2 regions of the Paenibacillus sp. FSL R10-2796 genome follow, and region 2 is predicted to be linked to the other one. Evidence: a T-box and tRNA genes for the amino acid it is inferred to sense, from the RefSeq annotation. Region 2 holds a T-box; the other holds one or more tRNA genes.
The links. The T-box of region 2 lies ahead of trpS (tryptophan--tRNA ligase). A T-box ahead of a tRNA ligase gene usually reads a tRNA of that ligase, here a tRNA-Trp.
Positions count from the first base shown of each region.

Region 1: it has a tRNA-Trp gene. The T-box ahead of trpS (tryptophan--tRNA ligase) is inferred to sense a tRNA for this amino acid. The anticodon was not compared.

Region 1 covers NZ_CP150178.1:6,342,042-6,350,745, reverse strand. Annotated here, with positions in the region: gene NST58_RS28310 (nucleotidyltransferase-like protein) at 1-278, shown strand, start outside; rRNA gene NST58_RS28305 (16S ribosomal RNA) at 704-2,261, shown strand; rRNA gene NST58_RS28300 (23S ribosomal RNA) at 2,524-5,450, shown strand; tRNA gene NST58_RS28295 (tRNA-Asn) at 5,511-5,586, shown strand; tRNA gene NST58_RS28290 (tRNA-Ser) at 5,590-5,682, shown strand; tRNA gene NST58_RS28285 (tRNA-Glu) at 5,701-5,775, shown strand; tRNA gene NST58_RS28280 (tRNA-Val) at 5,831-5,906, shown strand; tRNA gene NST58_RS28275 (tRNA-Met) at 5,924-6,000, shown strand; tRNA gene NST58_RS28270 (tRNA-Asp) at 6,026-6,103, shown strand; tRNA gene NST58_RS28265 (tRNA-Phe) at 6,114-6,189, shown strand; tRNA gene NST58_RS28260 (tRNA-Thr) at 6,218-6,293, shown strand; tRNA gene NST58_RS28255 (tRNA-Tyr) at 6,299-6,384, shown strand; tRNA gene NST58_RS28250 (tRNA-Trp) at 6,391-6,464, shown strand; tRNA gene NST58_RS28245 (tRNA-His) at 6,488-6,563, shown strand; tRNA gene NST58_RS28240 (tRNA-His) at 6,607-6,682, shown strand; tRNA gene NST58_RS28235 (tRNA-Gln) at 6,702-6,776, shown strand; tRNA gene NST58_RS28230 (tRNA-Gly) at 6,783-6,857, shown strand; tRNA gene NST58_RS28225 (tRNA-Cys) at 6,868-6,941, shown strand; tRNA gene NST58_RS28220 (tRNA-Leu) at 6,956-7,034, shown strand; gene NST58_RS28215 (AraC family transcriptional regulator) at 7,170-7,925, opposite strand; gene NST58_RS28210 (BMP family ABC transporter substrate-binding protein) at 8,253-8,704, shown strand, end outside.
Region 2 covers NZ_CP150178.1:6,166,917-6,175,620, reverse strand. Annotated here, with positions in the region: gene NST58_RS27570 (M3 family oligoendopeptidase) at 1-667, shown strand, start outside; gene NST58_RS27565 (hypothetical protein) at 1,280-1,690, shown strand; gene NST58_RS27560 (alpha/beta-type small acid-soluble spore protein) at 1,844-2,074, opposite strand; gene NST58_RS27555 (aldose 1-epimerase) at 2,276-3,250, opposite strand; T-box leader at 3,385-3,624, shown strand; gene trpS (tryptophan--tRNA ligase) at 3,688-4,674, shown strand; gene NST58_RS27545 (hypothetical protein) at 4,677-4,865, opposite strand; gene NST58_RS27540 (metal-dependent hydrolase) at 4,971-5,972, opposite strand; gene cyoE (heme o synthase) at 6,205-7,137, shown strand; gene NST58_RS27530 (SCO family protein) at 7,161-7,778, shown strand; gene NST58_RS27525 (DNA primase) at 7,874-8,221, opposite strand; gene NST58_RS27520 (MFS transporter) at 8,355-8,704, opposite strand, start outside.

The DNA of each region.
Region 1 (8,704 bases), 180 kb from region 2:
AGACCTTAGAGCAACGTGTGGAGCTTGTGCTTCTTGCATGTGAATTTGGGATTATGTCCAAAATGACGGACTGTTGTCTATTGCTCTTTAATATTTTGAATAGCCGTAAGGAAGCATGGAGCATTAAAGAATTACTGCAGCATTCAGGTCTGAGTCAATTAGAGTCTGAACTACCCCTTGTTTTACGAAAGCTGGTTTCTCGTTCGCTAATCCGAGAGATTACATCTTGGGCTGATGTTCACGAGGGAGAAGGGCATGCGATCCGCTATACATTATAGAGATGAATTAGATACAGCAGAAGATGTTTAATTATAGAGAGATGAGCAAGGATAGGGAGAGGCTGAGCACTCTCTTTTTGTTTGTTTACTAATATGAAACGCTCATATTTATTCAGAAAAATTAATGGTTGACTCTTTCCTTGTTCATGTGTTAAATTATAACTCGTCCCTCTGACACAGAGATGTGCTTTCGAAAACATTCGAAAGACAACCGAAAAAAGAAATTAAAAAAATGGTTGACTAAAACGAGGACGCTGTGATATATTATAAAGGTCGCTGCTGAACAACACATCGACGAAATAAACAGCTTGATCTTTGAAAACTGAACAACGAGTGAGTAGGAAATCACGCAAGTGAAATCCAAAATTAGAGAATTAATTTTCTCGTCAGATGTTTCAAAATGAGCATATCGCTCTTTTCAATACTAATTGGAGAGTTTGATCCTGGCTCAGGACGAACGCTGGCGGCGTGCCTAATACATGCAAGTCGAGCGGAGTTACTTTGAAAGCTTGCTTTCAAAGTAACTTAGCGGCGGACGGGTGAGTAACACGTAGGCAACCTGCCCTTCAGACTGGGATAACTACCGGAAACGGTAGCTAATACCGGATAATTTCTTTTTTCTCCTGAGAGAAGAATGAAAGACGGAGCAATCTGTCACTGAGGGATGGGCCTGCGGCGCATTAGCTAGTTGGTGGGGTAACGGCCCACCAAGGCGACGATGCGTAGCCGACCTGAGAGGGTGAACGGCCACACTGGGACTGAGACACGGCCCAGACTCCTACGGGAGGCAGCAGTAGGGAATCTTCCGCAATGGGCGAAAGCCTGACGGAGCAACGCCGCGTGAGTGATGAAGGTTTTCGGATCGTAAAGCTCTGTTGCCAGGGAAGAACGTCCGGTAGAGTAACTGTTACCGGAGTGACGGTACCTGAGAAGAAAGCCCCGGCTAACTACGTGCCAGCAGCCGCGGTAATACGTAGGGGGCAAGCGTTGTCCGGAATTATTGGGCGTAAAGCGCGCGCAGGCGGCTATTTAAGTCTGGTGTTTAAACCTTGGGCTCAACCTGAGGTCGCACTGGAAACTGGGTGGCTTGAGTACAGAAGAGGAAAGTGGAATTCCACGTGTAGCGGTGAAATGCGTAGATATGTGGAGGAACACCAGTGGCGAAGGCGACTTTCTGGGCTGTAACTGACGCTGAGGCGCGAAAGCGTGGGGAGCAAACAGGATTAGATACCCTGGTAGTCCACGCCGTAAACGATGAGTGCTAGGTGTTAGGGGTTTCGATACCCTTGGTGCCGAAGTTAACACAGTAAGCACTCCGCCTGGGGAGTACGGTCGCAAGACTGAAACTCAAAGGAATTGACGGGGACCCGCACAAGCAGTGGAGTATGTGGTTTAATTCGAAGCAACGCGAAGAACCTTACCAGGTCTTGACATCCCTCTGAATCCACTAGAGATAGTGGCGGCCTTCGGGACAGAGGAGACAGGTGGTGCATGGTTGTCGTCAGCTCGTGTCGTGAGATGTTGGGTTAAGTCCCGCAACGAGCGCAACCCTTAACTTTAGTTGCCAGCAGGTTAAGCTGGGCACTCTAGAGTGACTGCCGGTGACAAACCGGAGGAAGGTGGGGATGACGTCAAATCATCATGCCCCTTATGACCTGGGCTACACACGTACTACAATGGCCGGTACAACGGGAAGCGAAGCCGCGAGGTGGAGCCAATCCCATCAAAGCCGGTCTCAGTTCGGATTGCAGGCTGCAACTCGCCTGCATGAAGTCGGAATTGCTAGTAATCGCGGATCAGCATGCCGCGGTGAATACGTTCCCGGGTCTTGTACACACCGCCCGTCACACCACGAGAGTTTACAACACCCGAAGTCGGTGGGGTAACCCGCAAGGGAGCCAGCCGCCGAAGGTGGGGTAGATGATTGGGGTGAAGTCGTAACAAGGTAGCCGTATCGGAAGGTGCGGCTGGATCACCTCCTTTCTATGGAGAATCGTTCTCTGCAATGAGAACATTCAAATCGGAAGCTCAGCTTCCAAAACTCAGGTTTAGGCCTGTTACTCACTCGTTGCTCAGTTTTGAGAGTTTAAGCTCTCAAGTAAGACTTGATCCTTGAAAACTGGATACCGAAACGAATTTGCGTTTTAGAACATCTTTTAGCAACTTGTGTAAACAAGTAAATGTTATTAGTGAGATGATTCCAAAGAGAATGTCATCGTATGATATTTTCCTGCGGAAAAATCAAGGTTAAGCTAATAAGAGCACACGGAGGATGCCTAGGCGCCAGGAGCCGACGAAGGACGTGGCGAACAACGAAACTGCCTCGGGGAGCTGTAAGCAAGCTTTGATCCGGGGGTGTCCGAATGGGGAAACCCAGCTGTGGTAATTCGCAGTTACTCATACCTGAATACATAGGGTGTGTAGAGGCAGACCAGGGGAACTGAAACATCTAAGTACCCTGAGGAAGAGAAAACAATAGTGATTCCGTCAGTAGCGGCGAGCGAACGCGGAACAGCCTAAACCTAAGAGCTTGCTCTTAGGGGTTGTGGGACGTCTCACATGGAGTTACAAAGGAATATGGTAGGCGAAGAGGTCTGGAAAGGCCCGCGATAGAGGTAAAAGCCCTGTAACCTAAACTGTGTTCTCTCCGAGACGGATCCCGAGTAGTGCGGGGCACGTGAAACCCCGTATGAATCCAGCAGGACCATCTGCTAAGGCTAAATACTACCTGGCGACCGATAGTGAAACAGTACCGTGAGGGAAAGGTGAAAAGCACCCCGGAAGGGGAGTGAAATAGAACCTGAAACCGTGTGCTTACAAAAAGTCAGAGCCCTATTAATGGGTGATGGCGTGCCTTTTGTAGAATGAACCGGCGAGTTACGTTTAACATGCAAGGTTAAGCCGAGAAGGTGGAGCCGCAGCGAAAGCGAGTCTGAATAGGGCGAATTAGTATGTGGACGTAGACCCGAAACCGTGTGATCTACCCCTGTCCAGGGTGAAGGTGCGGTAACACGCACTGGAGGCCCGAACCCACGTACGTTGAAAAGTGCGGGGATGAGGTGGGGGTAGCGGAGAAATTCCAATCGAACTCGGAGATAGCTGGTTCTCCCCGAAATAGCTTTAGGGCTAGCCTCGGTATAAGAGTAGTGGAGGTAGAGCACTGATTGGGTGCGGGGTCCGCAAGGATTACCAAGCTCAGTCAAACTCCGAATGCCATATACTTATTGCCGGGAGTCAGACAGTGAGTGCTAAGATCCATTGTCAAAAGGGAAACAGCCCAGACCATCAGCTAAGGTCCCCAAGTGTGTGTTAAGTGGGAAAGGATGTGGAGTTGCACAGACAACCAGGATGTTGGCTTAGAAGCAGCCACCATTGAAAGAGTGCGTAATAGCTCACTGGTCGAGTGACTCTGCGCCGAAAATGTAACGGGGCTAAACACACCACCGAAGCTATGGCTAGATACGTATGTATCTGGGGTAGGGGAGCGTTGTGTAGGGGTTGAAGGTGTACTGAAAAGAGCGCTGGACACTACACAAGTGAGAATGCCGGTATGAGTAACGAAAAGATCAGTGAGAATCTGATCCGCCGAAAGCCCAAGGTTTCCTGAGGAAGGCTCGTCCGCTCAGGGTAAGTCGGGACCTAAGGCGAGGCCGAAAGGCGTAGTCGAAGGACAACAGTTTGAAATTACTGTACCACCGTAATCCGCTATGAGCGATGGGGTGACGCAGGAGGGTAGTGACGCGGACTGATGGATGTCCGTCTAAGCAGTGAGGCTGATGTGTAGGCAAATCCGCACATCATTAAGGCTGGGCTGTGATGGGGAGCGAAAATTGTAGTAGCGAAGGTCATGATCTCACACTGCCAAGAAAAGCCTCTAGCCAGGAGAAGGTGCCCGTACCGCAAACCGACACAGGTAGGCGAGAAGAGAATTCTAAGGCGCGCGGAAGAACTCTCGTTAAGGAACTCGGCAAAATGACCCCGTAACTTCGGGAGAAGGGGTGCCCCGGTAGTGTGAATAGCACGAGGGGGCCGCAGTGAAAAGGCCCAAGCGACTGTTTAGCAAAAACACAGGTCTGTGCGAAGCCGCAAGGCGAAGTATACGGGCTGACGCCTGCCCGGTGCTGGAAGGTTAAGGGGAGTGGTTAGGGGTAACCCGAAGCTATGAACCGAAGCCCCAGTAAACGGCGGCCGTAACTATAACGGTCCTAAGGTAGCGAAATTCCTTGTCAGGTAAATTCTGACCCGCACGAATGGCGTAACGACTTGGGCGCTGTCTCAACGAGAGATCCGGTGAAATTTTAATACCTGTGAAGATGCAGGTTACCCGCGACAAGACGGAAAGACCCCATGGAGCTTTACTGCAGCTTGATATTGAATTTGGGTACGATCTGTACAGGATAGGTGGGAGCCGTAGAAATCGGAGCGCAAGCTTCGGTGGAGGCGCCGTTGGGATACCACCCTGATCGTATCTAGGTTCTAACCTAGTACCCTTACCGGGTACGGGGACCGTGTCAGGCGGGCAGTTTGACTGGGGCGGTCGCCTCCTAAAGAGTAACGGAGGCGTTCCAAGGTTCCCTCAGAATGGTTGGAAATCATTCGCAGAGTGCAAAGGCATAAGGGAGCTTGACTGCGAGACCTACAAGTCGAGCAGGGACGAAAGTCGGACTTAGTGATCCGGTGGTACCGCATGGAAGGGCCATCGCTCAACGGATAAAAGCTACCCTGGGGATAACAGGCTTATCTCCCCCAAGAGTCCACATCGACGGGGAGGTTTGGCACCTCGATGTCGGCTCATCGCATCCTGGGGCTGAAGTAGGTCCCAAGGGTTGGGCTGTTCGCCCATTAAAGCGGTACGCGAGCTGGGTTCAGAACGTCGTGAGACAGTTCGGTCCCTATCTGTCGTGGGCGCAGGAAATTTGAGAGGAGCTGTCCTTAGTACGAGAGGACCGGGATGGACGTACCGCTGGTGCACCAGTTGTTCCGCCAGGAGCATGGCTGGGTAGCTACGTACGGACGGGATAAGCGCTGAAAGCATCTAAGCGTGAAGCCCCCCTCAAGATGAGATTTCCCAATTAGTAAGACCCCTTGAAGACGACGAGGTAGATAGGTTGGAGGTGGAAGTGCAGCAATGCATGGAGCTGACCAATACTAATCGGTCGAGGGCTTATCCTATACGTAGAATGCAAATTTGTTTCGGATTCAGTTTTCAGGCATCAAGCCTGGTATGAATATTCCCTGATAGCTCAGTTGGTAGAGCACTCGACTGTTAATCGAGTTGTCACAGGTTCGAGTCCTGTTCGGGGAGCCATATGGAGAGGTGTCCGAGTTTGGCCGAAGGAGCACGATTGGAAATCGTGTAGGCGCCACAAGCGTCTCGAGGGTTCGAATCCCTCTCTCTCCGCCACAAATTTTTAATTAGTATGGCCCGTTGGTCAAGGGGTTAAGACACCTCCCTTTCACGGAGGTAACATGGGTTCGAATCCCATACGGGTCACCAAATTTTCACTTGATTTATCCTAGTGGACTTTGGTACAATAACAATTGTTGTTTATGGAGGCTTAGCTCAGCTGGGAGAGCATCTGCCTTACAAGCAGAGGGTCGGGGGTTCGATCCCCTCAGCCTCCACCATAACATTTTCTTACTGACGCGGGGTGGAGCAGCCCGGTAGCTCGTCGGGCTCATAACCCGAAGGCCGCAGGTTCAAATCCTGCCCCCGCAACCAATTAACTTAAGCAATTATATCTTTTGGAACCGTGGTGTAGTTGGCCTAACATGCCTGCCTGTCACGCAGGAGATCGCGGGTTCGAATCCCGTCGGTTCCGCCATTTTCATCATGGCTCGGTAGCTCAGTCGGTAGAGCAGAGGACTGAAAATCCTCGTGTCGGCGGTTCGATTCCGTCCCGAGCCACCATTTATCATCACAAAAGAATGAGTGCCATGCCGGTGTAGCTCAATTGGTAGAGCAACTGACTTGTAATCAGTAGGTTGGGGGTTCAAGTCCTCTCGCCGGCACCATCCTTGGAGGATTAGCGAAGTGGCCAAACGCATCAGACTGTAAATCTGCTCACGTGAGTGTTCGGTGGTTCGAATCCATCATCCTCCACCAGTTTTTAGGGGCATAGTTTAAAGGTAGAACAACGGTCTCCAAAACCGTTGGTGTGGGTTCAATTCCTGCTGCCCCTGCCAAGTTCTTTCTAAAGTTTAATATGGCGGCCGTGGCGAAGGGGTTAACGCACCGGATTGTGGTTCCGGCATTCGTGGGTTCGAGACCCATCGGCCGCCCCATTTACTTTAAAATGAATAATGGCAACAATATCAACTTAATATGGCGACTGTGGCGAAGGGGTTAACGCACCGGATTGTGGTTCCGGCATTCGTGGGTTCGAGACCCATCAGTCGCCCCATTTTACTTTAAAATGTTATTGGGGATTAGCCAAGCGGTAAGGCAACGGACTTTGACTCCGTCACTCATAGGTTCGAATCCTATATCCCCAGCCATTTTATGCGGACGTGGCTCAGCGGTAGAGCATCGCCTTGCCAAGGCGAGGGTCGCGGGTTCGATTCCCGTCGTCCGCTCCAAAATTTACATGGCGCCATAGCCAAGTGGTAAGGCAAAGCTCTGCAAAAGCTTTATCCCCAGTTCAAATCTGGGTGGCGCCTCCATTTAGTTCATATGTGCCGGCGTGGCGGAATGGCAGACGCGCTCGACTCAAAATCGAGTGGGAAACCGTGGAGGTTCGAGTCCTCTCGCCGGTATCTTAAAAAGGTTTGTAAGATTGCTTATAAAAGCATTCTTACAAACCTTTTTTCTTTATGTTCTTGGGTTTACAGCATTAAGCCGTTGAAATAGAGAAACTCTCTATTCAACGGCTTTTTTAATCTGATTAGTGATTAACCTGATTGATTATTAATGCGGAATGCTCGCGGAGTAAGACCTATTTCTCGTTTGAACATATTGCAGAATTGGGCATCGTTCACAAAACCTGCAGCAGCGGATACTTCAGAGATTTGCATCTGAGTATGACGTAATAGAGATTTTGCATAATCCAGGCGTTTTAACAGCAAATACCGCAGGGGTGAAGACCCGAAACGTTCTTTAAATAGATGGCGAAAACGATCGTAACTATATCCGGACATTTCTGATAGTGTTTCGACGGACAATTTATGGCGATAATGCTCATTCATATAATTAAGGACATATTGTACTCGATCTTCTGTTGGGGATTGATATCCAGAGGCACTAAGAAGCCTCATAAGATGGACGGTAATCTCGCTCATTTGTAGGTTTAGAAGCTCAGAGAATCCGTCTTGCTTGCGTGTAAACTCTGCTTTCATTCGCAGCAGGATTTGAAGAACGGTCTGATCTTTATCATCTTCATATACGCCGAGCAGATTACTCATATTAGGGTGTTCCGAGTGGAAGCCTACAAATAATACATTTGCATCCTCACGGTGGTGCTCGTCATGTTTATGATTGGGTGGCACAAGCGCGAAAGAAGAGGAGCGAAAATGGTAACTTCGTGGGCCAACATTGGTTGTCCCTACCCCCTGTAAATAATAGACTAGTTCGTAGCATTCATGCTGGTGTGGAGGGATATAAGTATTTAGCTCATGTGTGGCACTTACAATATATAGAACACGATCCATGATGATCCTCCAATACTTATGTTTTAGCCGAATCGTACAAAACTATGACCGAAATCATATAATTATTTTTAATAATATTTGTTATGATCGTATCAATAAATCCGAAAGTTCGCAACCTGACTGGCCATCTCGTTCGGAAATAAAGCGGATTATTAATAATAATGGTATTTTTATTGCTATTTTTGAGCCTAAACGTTAAATTTATTACTTTCAATGATACTTTATTTGGAAAAAAGAGAATTTCCATTTGAACCGTGAATTATACAATGGGTGAAGATGGGATTCTGCGGATTACTAACCAACTAAAATTAGGGGTGGAATAGAGTAATGAATAAAAAAGTTCTTTCTTTGTTGTTATTAATGGTGATGGTTCTGGTCACAGCATGTGGAAATAACACGTCCAATAACGGTTCTTCTGCGAATACTGGATCAAACGCTGCTGAGGGTGGAGAAACAGGTGCAGGGGATAAACTCAAGGTTGTATTGCTGATTCCGGGGACACTTGGGGATAAATCATTTTTTGATTCCGCTAATAACGGCTTGCAAAAGGTTAAGGATGAACTTGGTGCAGAAACAAAGGTTGTTGAAATGGGCGTTGATAAAACGAAATGGGAGCCTACATTTAACGATATCGCTTCCGAGGATTGGGATGTAATTATTTCTGGCGGTTCTGAAATTACAGAGATGTTTAATGCAACGGCAGAATTGTATCCAGACAAAAAATTCATTAATTATGATACCGACATCGATGAAGCACCAGATAACATGTACAACATGTC
Region 2 (8,704 bases):
ACCTTCCAATGTTTCAACATTGGCCCATGAGCTGGGACATGCTTATCATTCCTACCTGCTTGATGATCAACCTGTATTTAATCAGAATTATGCAATGAACGTTGCAGAGACCGCTTCAACCTTTGCAGAAGTGATTGTATCTGATGCTCAGGTTAAAGCTGCGGGCAATGCAGAGGAGAAGCTGGCTCTGCTTGAAACGAAGATACAGAACAGTGTGGCATTCTTTATGAACATTCATGCTCGATTCTTGTTCGAGACTCGCTTTTATGAGAAACGTAAGGAAGGCCTTGTAAATGCTGAGGAACTGTCTGCTCTGATGGTGGAAGCACAGAAAGAAGCTTTCTGTGGTGTGCTTTCTGAATACCATCCTCACTTCTGGGCGTCAAAGCTGCATTTCTATATCACAGATGTACCTTTCTATAATTTCCCGTACACCGTTGGTTATATGTTCAGTACAGGCTTATATCGTCTGGCATTACAAGAGGGAGCTTCCTTTGCAGACAAATATGATAGCTTGTTGCAGGATACCGGCGTGATGACATTGGAGGATTTGGTGCTCAAACATTTGGGTGTGGATCTGACAAAACCGGATTTCTGGCAAGGAGCTACAGATCTGATTGTGGCTGATATCAACGAGTTCTTGGAGATGACAGAGCATTTAGCATGAAATGTCTAAAATAAGACAAATTTCAGTGCGCAAAAAATAACGGAATTTCAGTGTGAACACGCAAAGACCCCGGTTAAGGGGTCTTTTTTTAATGCTTAAATGTCGAAAACCCCCGGTTTATAAAAATTAATATACGAATGATCCATGAATTTTGCGCATTACTAGGGATAATAACCCAATTTTGTAGAATAATGTTGTTTGACGTATTTAAGGGGTCTATAATGAGCCTTGAGCCTTATAAAAGGCTTGCATGGAAGACAAATGAGCTCAGCTCAAAAAGCTTAAGTAAGCGCTTACTAAGCCGATTTGTACGAAGTAAACTCGAAGTAGCTAAGCTCACAAAACGATATAAATCGAACCAGAAACTTGGGAAAAGGGGAAGGAGTGGCGGAGGGGAATTTTGGAACTGTAAGAGCGAGAGCGACTGCCTTTGTCTCCGAATTTCACCCGCTATACGCGTAAGAATTCAAGAAATTTGGAGAGAACAGCGGCTGGAAGTCCAAACATTCCCCGCAGTGGCGACGGGCCCTTAGCCCAAATATTTAGGGTTCGATTTATAAGACGAAGTAAACTCGAAGTAGCTAAGCTCACAAAACTTTTAGGAGGAAAGATATGCTTAAGACAGAACAGCTATCATTAGCAAGACAGATGGATTTGGTGTTTAGGGAACTGCAAGAGGAATTGTCAGGACTATCTTCCGGTACGGTATTTGTGCAAATACGAAATAATACCATTGGCAAATTCGGCATACGTCATCATCCTTTAGCCGGTCGGGGGGGTGGATTCACAGAAGTGAAGGAAGGAATAACGGAGAGCCAGCAGTCTTCTTTTCGTCTAATGGCACTGGAGAGTCTGAAATACAAACGCCGTTGGACTCATGGTGAGATCAGCTATGAGTTCGCTATAAGACAGGGAAAGCTAATCGTAGATGCTACGCTGGAGTCTAATTATAATATGGCGAATCTGATGATTCGATCTCCCCGTAATGCTTACGCCGAGAGTGCTGATCAATTTTTAAGTTAAACGTTTTACATAAAAATTGTTTGCAGCTGGGATTATAGGCTATAAATTAGAAAAACCTCCCACAGCTTCTGGAAGAAGTGTGAGAGGTTTGAAAGCTAGTCGGCAATAGGCTTTTTAAGACCTCTGCCGGATAAAACACTTAAGATAACGATGTTACTGACGACCGGACAGTTGTTGTTCTGCCAGTTGTACTAGACGTTTAGTGATGTAACCTCCCAAAGAACCAGTTTCGCGGGAAGTGTAGTTCCCGTAATAACCGTCAGCTGGGATCGTTACTCCAAGCTCTTGTGCTGCTTCATATTTCAATTGTTGCAACGCTGCATTTGCTTGAGGAACTACAAGGTTATTGGAACGGCTGCTACGACCTTGACCTGCTTGACCCATGTGTGTCACCTCCTTCGCCCGTTGTGAAGATAGTATGAGCGCTAAGAGGCTAATTCATGCATGCTATCGAAAGGTTTTAAGGATGGTAATTATTAGTCGATTAAAAGTAAGGGTAGGAAAGCCTAAATAACTAAGCTCGCACAAAAAATCGGCCTTCTCTTACGTAAACGCAAGGGAAGACCGATATAATGTATATCTGCTTTAATTCTCGGGATAGATCATTTCCAGCATAGTGGACAGCTCAAGACTTTGACCTGGTTCTACCTTCAGCAAGCCCGTGAAGGAAGGGTCATCTGAAACGTTAGGAGCATCCGGGAGCCAGGTGTAAGGTTCGATGCACAGAAATTGATCGGCCGGTCCTTTGGTATACAGGACCCAGTGACGGAAATGATTCTCGTCAGCTGTATAACGAAGACCATAACCATCATCGCGTAATAGCAAGGCTTCTACGGGCTGCTTGTCACCAATACGTAGAGCAGTATCAAAATTAGTTCCCTGGAGGTTGATTCCAGAGTTTAGTGAATCTAGATCACCAAGTGGAATTAGATTGCCGCTAGGGAGCAATTCATCGTTTAGTTCATAAATGCTGTTTACGGGCAGCTTGAGATTCCAGCGTTCAGGTTCTCCATCGATCATAAACCAGGTGTGATAGCCGATCCCAAAGGGAATACGGTGATCGCCGAGATTTGTAACCTTTAAAGTCTGGCTGAGCCGGGCATCCTGAAGCCTGAATGTCATTTCGAATTTGAGTGGAATGGGAAATTGCTCCATCCAGTGCGGATCATCTTCAGTAAGGAATTCAGTAGTGACTGCACAACCGTCCTCGTCTTCTTCAATATCGCTGACACACCAGGATTGAGTCCGGTGTAGACCATGGATATGATTGTCACCAGCGGTATTCTGGTCAAATTGATAACTTGTACCCTCGAATTGAAATTTTCCTTTACGAATTCTTCCGGGTGGAATTAAGAGCGGGATGCCAAAATGGTAAGGTTTTTGCATAAAGAAAGCTTGATCGCTTTCATCAGGCCGCCGCAGAATTTCCCGTTGTTCTTTTACATCAAACAATGAAATCACGTTGTTTCCTAGTCGCGGCAAAAGCGTGACTTCCAGTTCGCGGCTGTGCAAAATATAAGTATCATAACCGCCCCACTGCCCTTTGGTCACCTGTTTCATGAGATATGCTCCTTTATCGTAACTGTAATCGAATAGAACATGGATAACCTTATCATAACAGATTTATGCGGAAGTGGTTAAGTGATTTGACAACTTCTCTTTATGGTTCTATGATGAAGGCATTAAATTATGATGAGAATGTGATGACGGGGACAAGTAGACAGGAAATACACCTTCAGAAAGCCGGTGGTTGATGCGAACCGGTAGGACACTCCTGATGAATGGACCCCTGAGCGCCGCGCTTGAACGGGAGCAAGATGCCCTAGTAGACCGGCCGGATCTTCCCCGTTAACGGAAGACTAAGGCTGTTTCCCTTTGACTATACAAAGGTTAAGCAGCGAATAAGGGTGGCACCACGGTCTCACGTCCCTTGCGGATGAGGCTTTTTTTGCGTTCTCGGAAATCGGAAATTACATCTAACGGAGGTCTATATTATGTTGAAAAAAGTAATGTCAGGCATACAACCGAGCGGTTCTCTAACTTTGGGTAACTATATCGGAGCGCTGAAAAATTTTGTGAAGCTGCAAGACGATCATCAATGTTTCTTTATGGTTGTCGATATGCATGCGATCACCGTTGCTCAAGATCCTGCGGCACTGCGTGAGCAGTCTGAAGCTGTAGCTGCACTCTTTATCGCGGCAGGAATTGATCCTGTGCGTTCGAATGTATATATGCAGTCTCATGTGCCTCAGCATGCGGAATTGGGCTGGATCATGACTACGCTAACGGCAATGGGCGAGCTTGAGCGTATGACACAGTTCAAAGATAAATCATCAGGTAAGGATTCAGTTGGCGCGGGCCTATTCGTATATCCTTCTTTAATGGCAGCAGATATTCTTGTTTATAATGCGGATCTTGTGCCAGTAGGTGAAGATCAGAAGCAGCACTTGGAGTTGACCCGTGATTTAGCTGGCCGTTTCAATAACCGTTTTGGCGAATTCTTTACGATTCCTGAACCGTATATCCCTGAAGTGGGCGCACGCATTATGTCTCTGGATGATGGCACTAAAAAAATGAGCAAGAGCAGCCCGAATGCAGGCAGCTATATTGCCCTGTTGGATTCGCCGGATGTGATCCGTAAAAAAATCAGCCGCGCAACGACTGATTCTGGACGTGAAGTGATCTTTGATCCGGCTAACAAGCCAGAGATTAGTAACTTGATGAGTATTTACTCGGAATGTTCTGGGATGTCCCTCCAGCAAATAGCCGATCGTTATGAAGGACAAATGTATGGTGGCTTTAAGAAGGATCTTGGGGAAGTGGTTGTATCCACACTTGAGCCTTTGCAACAAAGATATCATGAAATTCGCAGTTCAGGTGCGATCACTGATATTCTTGCTGAAGGTGCTGAACGTGCACGTATTGTTGCAGCTGAGACGTTGAATGGCGTAAAAGAGCGGATGGGCTTTCTGCCAGCTCGTTAATCTTAGTCAGAGCTTAAGCTTTCCTGTTTGCGTCTAATTCTGGCTTTGAGGATAAATCCCCAGCCAATATTCATTACGCAAAGAAAACCAAGCAGAAGTGCCAGCCAGAAGCTATAGCTGATCGCGATTGAAGCGGCAGTGAGAATAAGAATAGAAGAACAAGCGAACCAAAGTGAGAGTCCTTTACCCATTAAGAGCTTTCCTTTCCGTGTCTGCTAAAATGAATCCCGGAGTATTATAAAATACTCCGGGATTTTTTGTGATTATAGAATAGATCTCTCAGTAAGTCTACAGTTTCATCGTAAAGAACCAGGGTCGATGGAAAATCGTTTGTCGAGCTTATCACTGCTAAGCCAGCCTACATAAGTATTTAAAGGTTTATATTGGTTATCCATAACTAATACAGCCACAAAAGGGTATTGTTTGCGGTGTAAATAACGAACGTCTCCCCAGCGCACCATATATCCTGAAGGAAGCTCCTCCACTTCGGCAACCGCATAAGAGGTGAAATATAGAAAGGACTGAATATCTGGATGCGACTTGGATATTTCCACAGCGGGATGATTCGAGCAGACCGCATGTTTGAACCATTCCAGACGGTTGTTCAGTAGCTGCCCAACGTCATAGCTGCCGTCTTTTTTCACTTTAACTACGTTCCAGCGTTTAAGTGAAATTGTAGGGATTACAATATAACGTTCACCAGCATTATGGTGTATATCTTTAAGCTTGATGTTTCGTGTAAGGCGGGCATGAACAATTGTTCTCCAAATATAATAAAGAATGGTACAGGCATAAAGCGTAATAAATAAAGGTTTGGGCGGCACAATCCCAGTGATCCAGAGTAGAATAGCTGCGATATGGCTGCCAAAAATAAATGGATCGAAAATGTGGATGATATTCCAGGCAATCCATTTCTCAGTAAATGGACGGGCGGCCTGGGTTCCATAGGTGTTAAACAGATCAGAGAAGACGTGCACGCCTACGCCTATGAAACCCCAGAGTGCAACATGGCTTAAAGCTGCCAAATCAGTAAATCCAAACAGAGGCCCTAAGACTAGGGCAATCAGAGCGGGCCACAAAATTAGAAAAGGCAAGGAGTGTGTGATTCCCCGGTGATTACGAATATATATTGCATTGTCCTTTAGTCTTAATGCGGTATCGGCATCAGGAGCTTGTGAGCCTAAAATCGTAGCCAGCATAACGGCCCCGGCCAGTTTAGGGTCAGAAGCAACGACAGGATCTACGAATGAAAGTCCGGCTAACCCTATGCCCATAACTAAATGTGTAGCGGTGTCCATTGGTCAGTTCTCCTTTGTTGTTCGGAAGTACATTATTAATAATTACCCAAATACAGCTTAGGTTATTAACGGGCTGGAAATAAATATTGTCACGTAATTGTCAAATTCATGAACATACTGTGCCATGACTGTCAAAGTCTCCTCGGGTTTGATATGATAAAGTTAACAGCGAAGTCTATTTAGTGCTTCGGCTAGAACGTTAGAAGTTCGTTTAGAAGGAGGATCATTTGGTGTGGATAATCATATAACATTTCAAGCTTCTTCCGATTCTGCAGCTATGTCTGCAAAATCTCCACCGGAAGGTGCAAGTTGGCGTGATTTCATTACCGTAACAAAACCCGGTATTATCCGATCTAACCTCATCGCTGCCTTTGCAGGATATTGGCTGGCTTCAGGTTGGGATGTTCAATACGGCAGATTAGTTCTGACTCTGCTCGGTACAATGCTGGTTATGGCTTCGGCCTGTGTTTTTAATAACTATTTCGACCGTGACCTGGACATGAAGATGGAAAGAACGCGCGATCGGGGGCTTCCTACAGGACGACTGAAACCCAAAACCGTATTGCTGTATGCTATAGGGCTAGGGATTGCGGGCTTGATTGTACTGTTTGCTTTTTCCGGAGTTTTAGCCGGTCTGTTCGGGATTGTAGGGATGTTCGTTTACGTTGTAGTATACACCCTTTGGTTGAAACGGACATCAACATGGAGCACTTCAGTAGGTGCGATCTCTGGAGCTATGCCACCGGTAATTGGCTACGTTGCAGTTACGGGAACAGTTGATCTAGGGGCTTGGCTGATGTTTGCGATGTTGTTTCTGTGGCAACCTCCCCATTTCTGGGCACTCGGGATTAGACGTAAAGAAGAATATAGAGCCGCTGGATTTCCGCTGCTGCCTGTAGTCAAAGGAACACGTCGTACGAAGTTTCAAATGATTCCTTATGTAGCACTGTTGCTGCCTATTCCAGTGTTAATGTACGCCTACGATTATGCAGGCATTTTTTATCTGGTGATTTCAACAGCGCTGTCCCTGGCTTGGTTAATCATAACCTTGATGGGCTTTGCAGCAAAAGATGACGAAGTCTGGGCGAAGAAGAACTTCCTCTTCTCCATTAACTACCTAACGGTAAGTTTGATCGTACTTGTATTGAATACGATTCACGGTTAAGAAGAGGGAGGGTATTATTGTCCGTGCAGACCTTTAAGCGTTATAAATGGACCTGGATTCTACTATTGCTTGCTTTGGTAATGGCTGGTTATCTGGCAGTTAATTCTTTGAATTTAGGAAAAGAAAAACTGCCGGTAATCGGAGAAGTGCAGGACTTTTCACTTGAAAATGTGGATGGAGACCAGATTACTCTGGCTGATACACAAGGTAAGGCGCGGCTGGTATACTTTTTTTTCACACAATGTCCGGATGTATGTCCTATAACTACGTTTCTGTTATCTCAGACGCAGAAAATTCTGGTCGACGATGGCAGCTTTGGAAAAGATACGGCGTTCGTCTCCATTTCTTTTGATCCAGAGAATGATACGCGTGAAGCCATTAAAAGCTTTGCGGACCGTTTCCAGGCAGATTATAAGGGTTGGTACTTCTTACGGGGGGATCAGGAAGTCATTCGTAAGCTGGCAACTGATTCTTTTAAAGTACTAATTGCAGGGAATAGTAAAGAAAATTTCGTACATGCCAATCGCATAGCATTGGTTGATCGGGACAATCGTCTCCGTGCATTGTATGACGCAGGGGATACGGATAACATAACGCCTGAATTTCTTGCCGATAGGCTGAATGAATTGGCTCGTGAATAGAACATAACCGCATAACAGAAACGCCTTTTTCGAATCCCATTTATTGAAGGATAACGAAAAAGGCGTTTTTAATTTCTTAGGCAATATATCGCGAATCAAAAAGGAATGGGTTCAGGGTAAATGATGAACTCTTCCAGACCCGCTTTTTCAAGCTGATTGATATTGTATTCATCTGGAGTGCCTTCCACTCCGGCATAACCCCGGCGTGTATAGATGTGACCAGCATCGGGAAAGGCATCGCGGAGAATTCCGCGTATTTTTTTGCCTGAACTGTCGTTATCCATATAAAGATATACTTCTCCATCTCCTACTTTTTGTCGCAGGGACTCGAGTTTGAGCGTATTTAATGTACCAAAGGTACAGAGGATTTCGACTTCCGGTACCAGCACGCGTCGTAATCTGCTGCGATCGTTTTTGCCTTCGACAATAATCGTAATGGACATTTGCTGACAATCACCTCCGGAAATGAAGTCTGAACTTACAGACTCATTATAGTTTACCGAAGGAGGAGCAGTTTTAACAACTGTTTCTACAGGAAAATCTTCATTCCCCGGGAAATGTCGTAAAAACAATAAATCATGCGGCCCGCCCATTCCATTTGGAAGAGTAGGTAGACAGCTTGGTTGAATTTTTTGGCGGAAGCAGTAATAGTGCAACCATCAGCAATAGAAAGGCAATGAAATAAGGCGAAACAACGGCTCTTAATTGTCCTGCGGCCACAGGGCCTGCGAATGCGCCTAGTGACATGGCTATCGACTGCATGGAGAAGGTGCGTCCCATACGTCCTGGTCCACCTAGACTAATAAAGAGCGATGCCATTGCAGGAAATAATATTCCTTTGGCTGCACCCAGCATAAAGAGAATAACGGAAGCGGGAATGTTGTGAAGTGAGGCGAGCGCAAAAAAACAAAGGGCCATACCTAGCA